DNA from 2 places in the Halomonas sp. LS-001 genome. Region 2 is predicted to be linked to the other one. Evidence: predicted binding sites of a transcription regulator. Region 2 holds the regulator's gene; the other holds the start of a gene.
The links. The regulator FliA, encoded in region 2, starts transcription of late flagellar genes. The targets are predictions, from matches to a motif close to CTAAAGTTNNNNNNNNNNCNGCCGATA.

Region 1 (3,417 bases), 470 kb from region 2:
GTTGCCGCCCTGGCTTTGCAGCAACTGATGCACATTGGCGCGGTAGCGCTCCAGCAGGTGATCTAGGTTAGCGTGAATCATCTGCATTTCCAGCATCAGCTTGCGCTGCATTTCGCGGTAGCGCAGCAGGTCTTGCGGGCGGTTGGCGTTATCAATCAGCGTTTCCAGAGTGGTATTCACCAGAGTGCGTGCCCGCTCAAGGCGAGGGAGGATGGTAAACACCACGTCATAAAGCTGAACGGGAGATGCGTAGATCTGCATGGAAGTCATGAAACGGCCAGTACCCAGCGAAAAGAGCCCACAGTGTACCTTTGAGCCATCATCCAGCAAGCGCCTGCCACCAACTTTTAATAGCCGTTACCAACCGTTACATCTTTTTTTACGATTATGCTAAAGGTTTCTCCTGACAGGCCGTAATTATTAATAACGGCACACAATGTGGCCGAAAAGCAGGCCTCAACGGCCAGTGTAACTGTAAAGGAGAATCACCATGTCTGTGATCAACACTAACATCACTTCCATGATCGGCCAGCAAAACCTGCGCGAATCACAAAATGCGCTGCAAACCTCCATGGAGCGTCTGTCTTCAGGCCTGCGCATCAACAGTGCCAAGGATGATGCGGCCGGTCAGGCCATCGCCAATCGTATGTCATCTCAGATTACCGGTCTGGGACAAGCGCAGCGTAACGCCAACGACGGTATCTCGATTTCCCAAACCGCCGAAGGTGCGCTTAACCAAGTGAACGATAACTTGCAGCGTGTTCGTGAATTAACAGTGCAGGCACAGAACGGAACTAACTCTCAGGATGATCTTCAGTCGATTCAAGACGAGATCACACAGCGTATGAACGAAATTGATCGGATTTCTGAAGAGACGGATTTTAACGGAACGAAAGTGCTTGCTTCCGACCAAGGAATTTCTATTCAAGTGGGCGCTAATGATAACGAAACTATTTCGGTAAATTTGGAGCAAATTGATAAGACCACACTGGGTTTAGCAAACTTTGATGTAACTTCGAGTCAGTCATTGGAGCCTGAGCTTGGTGAGCAGGTTGGTTATAATGATGCAGTTGGCGAGATTTATGAAGTTATCGACAAGGATACCGGTGAAGCAAGAACCGATGTTTTTGGCTCAAAGAATGACGACGGCACCATTACAGCCGTAAAAGTAGCTGCTACAGCCAACGCAACTAACCAAGGTTATGAAGCTGTAACTTATCAGGATGGAACCAACACAGGAATTACCGCAACCCTTCAATATGAAGCGAATGATGCTGCAAATGATGACTTTTCACGCGGTGATTTGAAAATTGTTGGCGAAAATGGTGATGGTGTTACTGTAGAAGTAGAGACTCTTGCTTCTGCTTCTACTGATGGTACAGATATTGATTTGAGCGGAGCTAATGTTGGTGAAGGCGCAATTGCTGATCTCGCAAAAGGTGGGCTTGAGCAGCTTGATAGCGCACTTGCCCAGGTTGATAGCCTGCGTTCTGAATTAGGTGCGGTGCAAAACCGCTTTGAATCTGCCATCACTAACTTAAGCACCAACGAGACTAACCTCTCAGCTGCACGGTCACGTATTGAAGATGCTGATTATGCAATGGAAGTGGCAGACATGACCAAGAACCAGATTCTGCAGCAGGCGGGTACTTCGGTACTGGCACAGGCGAACCAGCTGCCGCAGAACGTTTTGTCTCTGCTGGGTTAATCTGAGGCTTGAGATTGATAGAGATTTTTCTCTATCACTGAGAAGCATACGAAACCGGCTCCCTTTTGGGGCCGGTTTTTGTTTGAGGTGAACATGACCGATGACGAACGCCAGCATGTGATCAATGAGTTACAAAAGGTCATTGACGATACCCAAGCCACCCTCAGCCGCTTTGAAGCCACCGGCATGGATCATGAGATGCGTAAGGACTATGACAAGCTGCTGGGGATACTGGATGACGCAGTGAAGCAGCAGCGTGAGCATACCCAGGTGATGTTGGATAGCACTACAGATTGAGTCGCTAGTCGTAAAGAAAAATAATTTTTTGTAATCTGGTAAAGTTTTCTTAGCTGATGCCGATAAAATAGATAAGCCAGTTCACGGAAGAGATTCGACTCCATGCCAATGATCAATACCAATCTGACTTCACTCACTACCCAGCAAAGCTTGCGACAAAATCAGTCATCCCTTTCTACCAGCATGGAGCGGCTGTCATCTGGGCTGCGCGTTAATAGCGCGAAGGATGATGCGGCAGGCCAGGCGATTGGTAATCGCTTCCAGGCTCAGCGTATTGGTCTCAATCAAGGCGCGCGGAATGCCAATGACGGGATATCTCTATCCCAGACCGCCCATGATGTACTGAACGGCATGAACGAGAAACTGCAGCGCATCCGTGAACTGGCGGTTCAGGGGCTAAATGGCACGAATCAGACGCGTGATAGCGATTCTATCCAAGCTGAGATCAATCAGAACTTGATGGAAATCGACCGTTTGGCTGCTACTTCTGAGTATAACGGTATCCCTTTGATGACAGGTCAGGCTGGAAATGTTCCGTTACAGGTGGGGGCCAATGATGGCCAGCAAATTGGGGTAGATTTAAATCCACCTGGCTTTAGTGTAGAGGCGTTGGGGCTAGAAGGGTTAAACATTGCAGGTATCGATGGAGACGTTACTGAGCGGGATGCGCTGCGCGGTGTGGCACGTGACATCCGCCTTGATGACCCGTCAACCATTGGTCCAACATTCGCACCAGGCACCCAGCAGCCTCTCTACTATTCAGATGCCTTTGGCTATTATACAAGCGATGGGAGTGACGGTTTTTCGCATGTATCTGTCAATGCGTCACATAACACATCAACAGATACCAGCCAGGTATCGATAACCAATCCGCAACCTATATTTTCCAGTGCCATGATGACGGATCCAGAGCCCCTGCCTGACCTGCCGTCTAATCAGCGATTTATTGAAAAAGATAATACTTATTATCTTGAAGAGCGCTTGCCTGATGGCACTTTAAGTTATCGTGAAACGGGTTTTGCTCTTAGTTATGAAGAAGCTATGGGAACAGGTGCCTTTGAGCCTTCCTCTACGGTTGCCGCTGGTACCTATGCAAACGTCAGTGATGGCTTTACGTTTAACGGTGAAAGTTACAGTCAGGCAAGCGCTGAAGATATTGCGTTTTTATCTTCAACGGGCAGCACTCTTAATCCTGCATCATTAACCCAGAATGCTGATGGTAATCTTTATATCCAGACAGAAGTAAGTGGTCAGGATCGTTTTTTTGCGCTCGATGATGTTACAGCTAATGATCGACTGGTGTTTACACAGGAAGCAAGTGCTATTGAAGTAAATTCTGGCGATACATTTACAGAAGTGACAGGTGACTTTACATATGGAGTTAATAGTTATTCTACTAGTGGCGTAGAACT
Region 2 (3,417 bases):
GATAGCTGGTCAACCAGCCTTCATCATCACCGCCACCCTCAAACACCGTAGGTTCCAGTGTGCGCCGGGTATCATGATCCAGCATGCCCACTACTCCTTACGTAATTTGACGTTAGAGTCGCGGATTTCATCGTGATAATTGGCAACAAAGGAATTCAACGTTTCCTCAATAAAGGACGGCAGACGACGCTTGGTAATCAGCGAAATCCCTTCCAGCACCATGTTCATGGTAATCAAACGCTCTTCCGTGCGGCGTTCCAACTTGACCGCAATCGGTTTGAAGATCAGATTGGCCAGCAAAATGCCGTAAAAGGTCGTCAACAGTGCCACGGCCATACGCGGGCCGATCACTTCCAGATCACCGGCGTCCATCACTTCCAGCATATTCACCAGCCCCACCAGAGTACCGATCATACCAAAGGCGGGCGCATAGGTTGCCATGGTGCGAAAGATCTGGGCTTCGGCATGCTCACGGGCCTTCAGGCGCGCAATACGCCAGCGCAGCATATCGAAAATTTCATCCTGCTTGGTGTTGGCAATCACTAATTGAATGCCCGAACGCAGAAACGGATTACGGGTGTACTTCAATGCCTCCTCAACCGCGCGCACATCACCTTTGAACCATAGCCGCGACATATCCACCAGTTCCTTGATGTCGTCGCGCACATAGGTATTTTCGCGCCGGAACACGACACCCACCAGGCGCACCACACGCAGGACTTCGCGTAGCGGATAACTGATAAAGGTCGCAGCCAGGGTACCGGTGACGACAATGGCCAGCCCCGGCAGATTCAGAAAGCTTTGCGGCGATTCCGCCGTGAAGAACAGAACACTGACCAGCAGTGCGATGCTGGCGAACATACCGATTAGCGTTGAGGGGTTCATCAACGACTCCTTGCCGGTCTTATGGGTCTAAAAATACGCGCCGAATGCGCCCGAAGTGATCAGACGCTTAGTCAGGCCGAATCATGGAGTTTTGCTCTCAGGCGGCTGACGGCCTGGCTGTGAAGCTGGGAAACACGCGACTCTGTCACGCCGAGCACAGCACCGATTTCCTTGAGGTTGAGCTCTTCCTGGTAGTAAAGCGCCATCAGCAGTTTTTCACGCTCCGGTAAGCCGCTGATGCCCGCCACCAGCCGTTCACGCTGCTGGCTATCCAGCAACTGCTCGAATGGACGACTCTGGTGGCTTGGGCCTTCCGGCTCGCCGTTTTCTTCCACCAGAGATTCATACGGCAGCAGCTGGCCGCTGTTGGTATCCTGCAACACCTGTTGATATTCACTGAGCGACATATCCAGCTCGCTGGCAATCTCACCCTCATCCGGTGCCCGGCCGAGTTGCTGCTCCAACCGCCTTACCACTTCATCAATCGCGCGAGCAGAGCGCCGCACGCTGCGCGGTAACCAGTCACGGGTGCGCAACTCATCCATCATCGCGCCACGAATACGCTGGCTGGCGAAGGTGGCAAAAGTCGCCCCCTGACTGGCATCAAAACGGCTAAGCGCTTCCAGAAGGCCAACGGTTCCGGCCTGAATCAAATCATCCAGCTCAATACTTGCCGGCAAGCGCACCTGTAGCGAGAGCGCCTGACGCCGCACCAGTGGCATGTACTGCGTTAACTGGTCCTGCTGTTCAAACCTGCCCTGTGCTGTGTACATCTTTTCGCCTCGCGGCTGGACGTGTGTCACTGATAATTAACGATGACCTGCATACCTTGTACGCGCACTGGCCGCTGCCCGTGTGACAGCGTAAAACGAAAGTGCACCGGCGCTGACGCGCTGAGGCCTTCAAATGCCTCGGTGCTGCCCCGCTGCGTTGGCACGGCAAGGCAGCCTGCCGAGTGGCAAAGCCAGGCACTGACCGGCTGACCAGGCGGATGCTCCCAGCGCCACTGCACGCGGCTTATTGTGCGCCCTTGCACGGGCGCACCCGGTGGCGGCGTCACGCGCTGCGTCTCGCTGTAACGCTCACTCATCGCCACCAGCATGCCCGGCACATTGGCTACCCAACTGCCAGTGGCAGCCATGACACTGGCGGGGAGCCATAACAGAACCAGCAGGCAGATAATCCGCTGTGGTTTCATCAAGTGACGCGACAACATAGCGCCGCGTCGTTTCGTATCTGATACAAAAGCCTCTCCCGTTTACCCCCCCCTTCCAGAAGGGCATCTGTGTTTCTGAAGTGGATCACTCAAATTTGTTACAAACTATTTAATAATCAGCTTAATGCAAACCGACAGCAAAGGCATCTAGTGTCTATTGACGTTTCATCACGAATGAAGCGTCAGGAGACCCTAGTGCGCCAGAATCAATAGTTCAATGTCCAGATACGTACGCGCCGCTGCCTGAAGGTTGTTCAATAAACCTGCGCGTGGAAGGTGCGGTTCATGGAATGCCAGCAGCCGCTTTGGGCCGCCCGCCTCCTGCAGTTGGTGCAGGGTACGAAACGTGCTCGCAAAGCTATCTGCGTGACTGTTGATCCATAGCGCCCAGCGGGAATGTTCCCGCGCATACTTGTGAAGGCCCGGGTCGTCGGGCATCACAACATGGATATCCCAGTCTTCCGGCTTACCGGCCCACTGCCGACCCAGCGCCGACCACTGCTCAAGACGTTCACGCACGCGATGCGCCTGGGCACTGCCAGTACCCGGCAACCCCACCACCATCAATACTTTTTTTGGTACTGGCTCTGGCTCTGGCTCTGGCTCTGGCTCTGGCTCTGGCTCTGGCTCTGGCTCTGGCTCTGGCTCTGGCTCTGGCTCTGGCTCTGGCTCTGGCTCTGGCTCTGGCTCTGGCTCTGGCTCTGGCTCTGGCTCTGGCTCTGGCTCTGGCTCTGGCTCTGGCTCTGGCTCTGGCTCTGGCTCTGGCAAATCAGTATCAGCGGACGCTGGCGATGACGACAGCGCCTGTGCTGATTCAGGTGGTGAGTCGGCCTCGCTGTCGTCGTCTGCCTGAGACTGCTGCTGACGCTGTAAATTGGCCCATTTACGTAATCCCGCTGCCTGATCCTGCCCGCTGCTCACACGACACCCTCCCGATTCACCGTGCCCAGTTGGCGAATGGCATCACGTGCCATAAGGGCATATAACAAGGCATCCAATAACGCCGTATCGCGCCGCCGACGACGGCCACCCAAGAGCCCCAGCAGATCACTGCGCAGCGCGGTGGCGGCGTCATCATCGGCACATTCCAGGTGACCGGCAACGGCTGCGCAGCCGCTGGCCATCAGCAGGCGAACTTCAGCGCTCACCTCACCGCCATCATCCTGTTTGAGCTGCTGCCAGGCACGCCGGGTTAATCCGGGCAACCCCTCGCCCTGTAACTGCATCACCAGCAATGACAACACCTCAGCGCCCAGATGACGCGGCGTCAGCCAGTAGCGACGCACCACCACCCGTGAACTTTCCGGGTCACGCAC

Region 1: ACU6TU_RS15415 (flagellin N-terminal helical domain-containing protein) is a predicted target of FliA. The motif match lies at 2,044-2,070, and genes of this name have one in related genera.

Annotation. Positions count from the first base shown of each region.
Region 1 is NZ_CM129816.1:3,466,168-3,469,584, reverse strand. Features, by position in the region: gene ACU6TU_RS15430 (hypothetical protein) at 1-270, opposite strand, end outside; gene ACU6TU_RS15425 (FliC/FljB family flagellin) at 491-1,708, shown strand; gene ACU6TU_RS15420 (hypothetical protein) at 1,802-2,005, shown strand; gene ACU6TU_RS15415 (flagellin N-terminal helical domain-containing protein) at 2,108-3,417, shown strand, end outside.
Region 2 is NZ_CM129816.1:95,915-99,331, reverse strand. Features, by position in the region: gene ACU6TU_RS00480 (OmpA/MotB family protein) at 1-85, opposite strand, end outside; gene ACU6TU_RS00475 (motility protein A) at 91-885, opposite strand; gene ACU6TU_RS00470 (RNA polymerase sigma factor FliA) at 957-1,658, opposite strand; gene ACU6TU_RS00465 (flagellar protein FlhE) at 1,685-2,101, opposite strand; gene ACU6TU_RS00460 (hypothetical protein) at 2,294-3,022, opposite strand; gene flhF (flagellar biosynthesis protein FlhF) at 3,019-3,417, opposite strand, start outside.